DNA from 2 places in the Qipengyuania pelagi genome. Region 2 is predicted to be linked to the other one. Evidence: riboswitches for the same ligand, from Rfam matches in the RefSeq annotation. Region 2 holds a riboswitch; the other holds the start of a gene.

Region 1 (4,392 bases), on a different contig from region 2:
CGCCATCGCGCGGGGAATGGTCGGCCCGCCGCAATAGACGAGGTTGGGATCGAGCCGCGCGATCCGCGTATCCGGCAGGGCGGCCAGAGCGGGATGGCCCTGCCCCCGTTCGCTGCCCGCGACCAGCAGCAGGTCCGGCGGATCGGCGAGGACCGCTTCGAGCGAGAGATAATCCGCCTGCCCCAGCCCACGGTTCGCCGCGCCATTGGCAAGCCCCGCGCGGGCAAGCAATTCGCTGACCAATGTGGCCTCTCCCGGCACGATCCCGCCCGATTGCCAGAGGACGGTGTCGACCGGGGTTTCTGCGGAAGGCCGCGCGGCCTTCTCGATTCGTGCAACCAGCGCCTCGCCCGCCGCCTTGTCGCCAGTCAGCGCCGCGAGCTGGCGGACCTGGGCGATACTGTCCGCCACGCTGCCGACGCTGCCCACGGTCTCGACCCTGATGCCGAGATCGGCCAGCGCCGCCCGCGTGGCAGGGGCGATGAAACTGCCCGCGACCACCACATCGGGGTCGAGCGCCAGCACCTCCTCCACCGTGCCGCCGGTCGCTTCGTATCGGGCCGCATCGCCCGGCTGCATCGAGCTGGCGCGCGGGTCCTTGCTGTAATGCGAGATCGCCAGCAACTGCCCCGGCGCGGTAACCTCGGCGAGGATCGCATCGGCGCAGGGGTTGAGGCTGACGATGGTGGGACGGGTTTTCGGCGCCGGGGCGGGCGTCGGTTCCGGCGCCGAGCATCCGCCCAGCGCCAGCACCGCCGCCGCGACGAGGCGGATCACATCCGCGTCCTCACACCGACAAACGCGCCCCGCCCCGCCTGAGCGTAACCCGCTGCGGTCTGGTAGTCCTCGTCGAACACATTCTCGACCCGGCCGAATATCTCGACCGCGTCTGTGACAGGCATCGCGGCGCGCAGATCGACCAGCGTATAGCCATCAAGCCTGACGCTGTTCGCCGCATTGTCGAAACTGTCGCCAACGAGGCGCAGATCGGCGCCGAGCCGCACCCCGAACGGCGCTTCGTAATCAGCGTAGAGCGTCGCCGAATGGCGCGGACGGCGCGCCAACTCGTTGCCGGTCGTCCGGTCCTCGGTATCGATCAGGCTGTAGATGGCGGAGACGCGGAAGGTTTCGCCGAGCAGGGCGCTGCCCTCCACCTCGATCCCCTGCGCGCGGGCGCGGTCGGTGTTCTCGTAATATCCGAACGGGCGCGATGCGCAGATCGGGGCGGGGTTCTGGAAACACGAGGCGAAGCCGATCAGATCCTCGCTATCGCGCCGGAATCCCGTCACCGCGAAATAGCGCGCCGCACTGCGGTCGCCCAGCGCGATGCCGAGATCGTAACTGGTGCTGCGTTCGGGCTGCAAAGCCTCGTTGCCGAAATCGCTGAAGAGCTGGAACAAAGTCGGCGCCTTGAAGCCTTCGCCGATACTGCCCTTCACGCGCCAGCCACCGCCGAGCGCATAGCTGACATCGCCGCCGAAGCTGACCGCGCTGCCGAACAATTCGTGATCGTCGACCCGCGCGCCCGCATGGGCAGCAAGCCCGCCGAACACCCAACCGGCCTGGAGATAGCCGCCGGTGATCGAGACATCCGCCCCGGCATCGCTGTCGGTCGCATAGCTCGACCAGTATTGTTCGCCGCCGAAAGCCAGAGTCAGCCCCCCGATCGCGCGATATTCGCCGCGCAGTTGCAGGCTGTCGGTATGGCCGTCGCTCGAAAAGCTGGGGCCGGTCAGCGGATTGGCGTTTTCGCGCTCGGTATCGGACAGGCCGTAGGACCCGCGCAGGGTCAGATTCTGCCCGTAATAAGTCGCGCCCACCGCGCCCGAATATTGCCGCGTGTGCTGCGTATCGAGCGTATCGCCGAACGCGAAAGTCGGCGGCGCGAAGCCGTCGATGTCGAGATCGCTTTCGGCGTAGCGGGCATTGGCGAAGAGTTCGATTGCATCGGTGACATCGAAGAAGGCGCTGCCGCCGAGCCCGAACTGTCTCGTCCCGTCCTTCTCGGTCCCATTGGCCGCCGCAGAAAATCCGTCCGTGCGCAGCGCCGATCCGCTGAGACCGACAAAATAGCGATCCCCCTCGACCCCACCCGAGACGGCCGAGGTGAGCGTGTCGCGCGCGCCATATTCGAGCGAGGCGTCGAGACCTGCCGCGCCGCGGGTCGAGACGTTCAGCACCCCACCCAGCGCATCGGCTCCCCAGATCGTGCTGTTGGCGCCGCGCGTCAGGTCGAGGCTGGCGACGTTCGTGGCGAGCAGGGTTCCGAAATCGAAGCCGCCGCCGGGGGACGCCTGATCTGCCACGCGCACTCCGTCGACCAGCACCAGCAGCTGTTGGGATGCCGCGCCGCGCACGTTCAGGCCGGTGAAGCTGCCGATCGGCCCGTTCCGCACCGAGGTTACGCCGGGCAGGCGCGCAAAGACGCGGCTGAGGTCGGCACCTTGGATCGCGGCGATTTCGTCGCGGCCGATCACGGTCACCGACTGGCCGGTATTGTCGGGATCGAGCGAGAAACCGGTCGCGGTGACGGTGATCACATCCGCTCCGCCATCCTCGCGCGCGACGAATTCGATCTCGCGGCGCTGTTCCGGCGGCACGGGGGCAGGGCCGCCCTGCCCGGCGATGATCTCGGCCAGAGCCTCTTCGCCCGCATCTCTATCGGGCTGCGCCTCGGACTGCGTTTGCTGCGCAGATGCGGCGATGGACAGGCAGGAAACAGACAGGGAAAACAGGAATTTATACATGATACCTCCAAAAATGAACGAACGCCGCTCATTACGGAGGGAGCGCCTTCCCCAGGATCGGGATAGGCGGCTCTCGCCCGTCTGCCATCGGTACACCCCGCCCGCGGCCGAACGACACGCATGGGCAGGTCTCCTGGCTCCCGGATCACCGCTTCCCCGCCGCCTTCCCGTATCCGAAGATACAGTGGCCTATGGCGGGATCGCTCCCCGGTCACAGTTGCGGGGGCAGCCGGGGCGTTTGACCCCGTTCCCTCTTAGGCCGGCGCGAACCGGCACCCATGACGCTGGCGGCGCGCTTAGGCGCGGTGCGGGCCGGTGGCAAGCGGCGCGTGGCTTGAACGGCTCTGCCGCATCCTACGCATTAGTGCTAAGGCAAGCTTTGCGCTGCTAAGGCGGCGGATCGGTGGAGAAGGACACGCGCGATTCCATGACCGGGTTCGAAACCGGAAGGCGACCACGAAGCTCGGCTGCGCGCGCACGCAGGCGGCGGTCGGGTGCGCGTGCCCACGATCGGGCGCCTGTCGCGACGGGCCGCGAACCGATCTCGCGGCGTCGCATCATGGCGGTGAGCGCGCTGCTGGTCGCAGTGGCGGTGCCTGCCTTGGCCGAGCCGATCGCCTGGGACACGTTGGCGGCCCGCGCCTTCGGCCTCGAACGCAGCAAGGCCGCGCCCACCCCGATGCCGTTCGAACGGCCGGGTCAAAGCTTCCCCGGTTCCGCCTTCTATTACCTCGAGGAGACGCCCCGCCTCGCGCTCGATTTCGACGAATTGCGCGTCTCCGGTGACAAGGAGGGGACGGTCCAGTTCGCCGCCAGCAGCCTGCCCGCCGATGCCAGCGCCGCCGCCGCGCCTGCCTTCCAATCGGCAGGATCGGGCATCGACAAGGCGCGTGCGCTGCAATGCCTGTCGATGGCGGTCTATTACGAAGCGGCGAGCGAGAGCCATGCCGGGCAGGAGGCGGTGGCTCAGGTAGTGCTCAACCGTGTGGCCCACCCCGCCTATCCGAACAGTGTGTGCGGCGTGGTCTTTCAGGGGTCGGAGCGGCATACGGGCTGCCAGTTCACCTTTACCTGCGACGGCAGCCTCAATCGCCGCCCAGCCGCGCGGCCCTGGGCGGTGGCGCAATCGGTGGCGCTCGAGGCTCTTTCCGGCAAGGTGTTCGCCCCCGTCGGCACCGCCACCCATTACCACACCCATGCGGTCAATCCCTATTGGGCGAGCAGCCTCGACCTGATCGGGTCGATCGGGGCGCATCGATTCTATCGCTGGAAAGGGCGCGCGGGCCTCGCCGATGCGTTCTCCATGAGCTATCGCGGCGGCGAGCCTTTGGCCGCGCCCAAGCCACGCCTCGCGGGCGATGCCGTTCCCTCGCTCGTGACCGAACCGGATCGCACGATATCGCCCCCTCTCCTCCCCGGCCGCACCCTGTCGGAGCCGCCCTCCCCCGCCGAGGCTTTCGCTCCGCCACGCGGGTCCGGTCCGGTCGAAGCGCAACAGCCGCAGGTCGACGACAATTTGCCAAGCGGCGGCACGGTGAAACCCGAATATGCGCGCAGCGGCCAGTGGATCCGCAAGCCCGGCACCTGACCGGGAGCAGGTCAGAGGCGCGAATTGGGAGCGGCCCGAGACCTTTACGCACTGGAA
Region 2 (4,392 bases):
AAGGCGCCAAATGTCCGAAGGGTGCTCAGCTCGTTTTGTTCTCCCATGATGATGGCACCGGCGAGCATGGCGAGAATAGATGCGATGCCCAGCGCACCGCCCCAGGCGAACGCATATCCCGTGTGCGGGTAGCCGAGGACGGTGAACCCCAGCAACTGGTTGGTCGCCCAGATCGCGAGGATCGTCGTTAACGCGAGCGAGCGGCGCATGGTCGCGGCGGTCACGATCGTAACAGCCACGAACGGCATCATGCAGGCGGCAACCAGCGATCCGCCCACCGTCGCCAAGGCAAGTGTGACAGGCCATGCGAACCTCGCAATGTCGGACTTTGCTATCATTTCATCCGTCATCGAAATTCTCCTTAGAAACGCGCGTGCGCGCCAATGGCGAACGAGCGTCCGGGCGTCGCGAAACTGAAGACATCCTCGTAATCGGCGGCCGTCAAATTCTCGACTCGGCCGAACAGCTCGACATTATCCATCACCCTCACGTCGGCGTTGACGTTCAGCAGAAAGTAGTCGTCCAGTTGCACGCGAACCGGCACGAACGAGGGATCGATGAAAGCGCTGTCGATCGTCTCTCCATTGTAGCGCGCAACGAGCGTGACCCCTCCGGCATCCTTGGGAGCGCGCCAGTCGACAGCCAGGCTGGCGGTATGGGAGGGCCGCCGCACTTCGCGCGCGCCATCCTCGTGGGAACGCAGATAGGTGTAGGCTCCATTGACGCGCCAAGCTTCCGCGAAGCGCGCCTCGCCGAACACTTCGACGCCGTTTCTCTTGGATACGGTATCGCGATTGCCAGGGCTGGCGACGAAGTTCGGGGGCGGAAAAGAAGTGAAGATCTCTTCGTCCAGTTCGCTCTCGAAATAGGTGACCCCGATTGAAGCGCGCTCACCGAACAGCGACTGGTCGATCCCGATCTCCCATCCGCTCGACTTCTCGGGCCTGAGGTCGGGATTGCCGATGAAACGGCCGTCCACGAACCCATATAGTTCGTAGAACGAGGGGTTCTTCACCCCCGATCCGACGGCCCCGCGCACTCGCGTAGCCGCAGCGATCCGATAGCTCGCCTGAAGCCTGTACGTGGTTGTATCGGCGAACTGGTCGTTCCAGTCCCTGCGGATGGATGCGGACGCGCTCGCTCGGTCTCCGAGATCGATCGCATACTGGCCGACGAGACCGACATTGTCGATCTGTCGGCGACCGGTGAATGCGAAGCCGGTCGGATCGGTGTTACGGAAGCGTTCGCGTTCGACATCGAGAGCCGCCGTGACCCGGTGGGTCAGACCGCCAGCCTCGATACGCAACGTCGTATCGTAGGACCCTTTCAACCTCTGGCCCTCGCTGCCATAGCTGCGTCCAGTCGAAGCGAAACCGTCGCGCCGGGTATCCGCGATCTGGGCCGAAAACGCTTGGGTCCAGCGATCGTCGAGCAAGTCTAGCTCGCCCCTGATGAGCACATAGATAGCCTCGTTCTCGAAGCGGTTGCCGGGGCTATCGACCTGGAATCCGAAGGTCGGACTTCCCGGATCGGAATCGCTGTCGTTGAATTCGGCATTGGTGCGCGCGTAGCGTAATACACCAGTGAGGCGTGCATTGGTTGATGGCGCGAACGTCGTCTTCAGCGAGACCGCACCACTGTCGTTCGCAAGATCGCGCGTGCCGTTCCGGGCGCCTGGCGTGCCATCGGTGGTATTGAGTGTGGCGGACAGCGCGTAGTCGAGATCGCCACTATATCCAGCGATCCGGGCAGCACCGTTCACCATGCCGAACGAACCGGCTTCGATCCGCGCGACCGCCCCGGGCGCATCGCGGCCGTCGAGAGTGATGTACTGGATGACGCCGCCGATCGCGTCCGACCCGTAGATCGCGCTCTGCTGTCCGCGCAGCACCTCGATCCGCGAAGCCTCGTCGGCGATAAGCGTTCCGAAATCGAACTCGCCGGCGTAGGGATCCGACACCTCGATCCCGTCAACGAGGACGAGCGTATGGTTGGCTTCAGCACCGCGCAACCGAAGCTGTGTCTGACCGGGAACCCGTCCGACCGCGACCCCTGGGACGTCGCGGAGCACGTCGGACACCTCGCGGACTTGCCTCCGGTCGAGGATTTGCTCGTCGAGGACGGTGACCGATCCGCCGATCCGGTCGAGCGGCATGGGATCGGTGGCGCGGTTCCCGGTGACGACGATCGAGGTGTTGGATGTCTCTGGATCGGCAGCGGGATCGATGGTCTGAGCGAGCGATGGAGCCGGCAGAAGCACGGAAGACAGAAGCGACAGGTGAATGTATTTCATGAGAACGAATTTCCGGGGCGCCGGGCGACTTGGCCGGAGCGTCCGCACGAGTGCGGTCGACGAGACTGCTAGGGACGGACGCGTGCATCCCCCGGCAGTCCTGCCGATGCGGCTCCAACCGCTACTCGTCGCCCGGACGAAATTCGTTTCGCGCCTGGCCAATCCCATGAGCCCGGCAAGAGCGACACGCGCCGGTCGGTCTCCTGGCTCACGGGTTGTCGCACGAAACATACCTTCCCAGACGACAATTGCCGCCCAGTGGTTGTGGAGCCAACCCCACCCATGTTACGCGCTCGCCGCTTACAGTTGCAGGGACAGCCGCAGAATTGGCCTATCGAGACCTCACTGCGTTCCCGTTACCGGCACGCTTTATCGACATTTGATTCTGCCGACGCTCGTCTCATAGACTTTGGTCGAATGAGCGGCAAGCGCGCAGTTCCAGAGCAACGCAGCAAGACGATGGTCGCCGTTTTAGGGGGTAGGTGAACTTAATCCATCGTATCTGTTTAGGTCACCAACTGAAATGCCCAGATGTTGATCCGTCGACCTTTGGATTGGCACCAGCTTTCGCTTTCGTCTGAGATCGATTCTCAACCCTTTCTTAAATATCGCGAATGGTGTCGGAAGCCGTACGGCAGCATTTTAGTTTCTAATGCGCAAGCCGGACAGATCGCATACGGTCCAACTTCGTCGCCGGTTCAATGTCCTCTATATTGAATGCGCGGCCTAAAAGCCGACCGTCGCACACCCACCCTAAACCACGACATTAAAGCGTCAACATTATTGACCCAGAAGCTGACACATAGGCCGTCCACGAGCGTGGCTGCAACCAATCGTCGAGTATCCCGTGTGCGCTCGTAATCCGAATATCTGGCGCTTGGTGTGCGATGATCGCGTCGTTGCGCTGCCTTGGCGTTGCATCATTTAGCGACGCTCTTAGACACTGCCGCTACAGAAACTTTGCAGCTTGGTTGCTAATCAGAAGCACACTCGCAACGCTATCACTGCAGGTCGCTGGCAGCGCCGGATACAGTCGCGATGCACTCCGCTTGCAGGCGTAATCGGCGTGGGGTATTTGTCCGTAAGCGTCTGATTTGAAGAAAGAAAATGAGGGCGAGATAAAAGCGCCGCCGTCGGTCGGGGCGCAGGTGGTTGGTTTCGTTCAGTAATATGCGACGGCACCCATATTGCCCCTGCGGCGCTCATTTCAAAAAGTTCTTTGCTATCAAACAGATTGGCGACGGCGCTTGGCGTTCTGCGCTGTTTTCGTTCGGTAACCCACTTTCGCCCGGACGTCCTTCGCCGTCCCGATGAGCATCGGTGCATTTGACTGGAGTGCTTGCCCCCACGCCTCTGCGCTGCGGCGAAAGAACGACAGCTGCGGCGTAGGAACGTCATGTGGCGCAGGGTGCCCTAATCGATCGATACTCAGTGCTGATGGCGGGCCGGCCTGTTCCCTCCATGCTTCCCAAGGTCGGTCCGTCATCACCCGAAAGATGAAAGGATCGACGGCTATGCCATCTGCGAGCACGACAGAGCATCCTTGCGAGCAATGCGGGCCCCAGGCCATCGAACCGATCGCCATGCGCGTACCCGAAGCCTGTCGCTATCTCGGGATCGGACGCAGCACACTCTATGTGCTCATTTCCAGAGACGAGATCGAGATCATCAAGATGGGGAGCGCAACCCTCGTGCTCACAGCCAGCCTGCGCTCGCTGGTTGAGCGGCTACGTCGTCCTGCCGATCAGGTACCGGGGACCGCTATATGATTACGGCGCATCCTGACTTGCTGAAAGCTGTGGTGCTTGCCGCAATCGTGAGCATGCCAGATCATTCCAAACGTCAGCTGGTCTCGAAGATCAAAGCGCGGCGTGCAAACGCAGAAGAAGCGCTGGCCGCCAGATTGGTGATTGCGCTTTCGCAGCGATCCTAGGCTCTCTGGCTATGGCAGCTACGCGCCCCCATAGCGGCCATAAAGTCAGGCGAGGACACGCCTGAAAGCTGCCGTTCCAAAGTTTCGTCTGATTGAGGAAAATAAGCCTTCAATCGCAATAGGTCGAAAAATTTTCTTCGCGATGCGTCTTGGTCGCTGAAGTGAG

What was found. A riboswitch is a leader RNA that binds a small molecule or an ion and turns the genes downstream of it on or off. The one in region 2 is predicted to bind cobalamin.
Region 1: another riboswitch for cobalamin. It lies ahead of GRI47_RS03155 (TonB-dependent receptor plug domain-containing protein); the one in region 2 lies ahead of GRI47_RS13465 (TonB-dependent receptor plug domain-containing protein).

Annotation. Positions count from the first base shown of each region.
Region 1 covers NZ_WTYD01000001.1:607,883-612,274, reverse strand. The annotation lists gene GRI47_RS03160 (ABC transporter substrate-binding protein) at 1-777, opposite strand, end outside; gene GRI47_RS03155 (TonB-dependent receptor plug domain-containing protein) at 774-2,747, opposite strand; cobalamin riboswitch at 2,854-3,042, opposite strand; gene GRI47_RS03150 (cell wall hydrolase) at 3,307-4,335, shown strand.
Region 2 covers NZ_WTYD01000002.1:567,221-571,612, forward strand. The annotation lists gene GRI47_RS13460 (hypothetical protein) at 1-350, opposite strand, end outside; gene GRI47_RS13465 (TonB-dependent receptor plug domain-containing protein) at 362-2,293, opposite strand; cobalamin riboswitch at 2,470-2,701, opposite strand; gene GRI47_RS13470 (helix-turn-helix domain-containing protein) at 3,808-4,062, shown strand; gene GRI47_RS13475 (hypothetical protein) at 4,059-4,226, shown strand.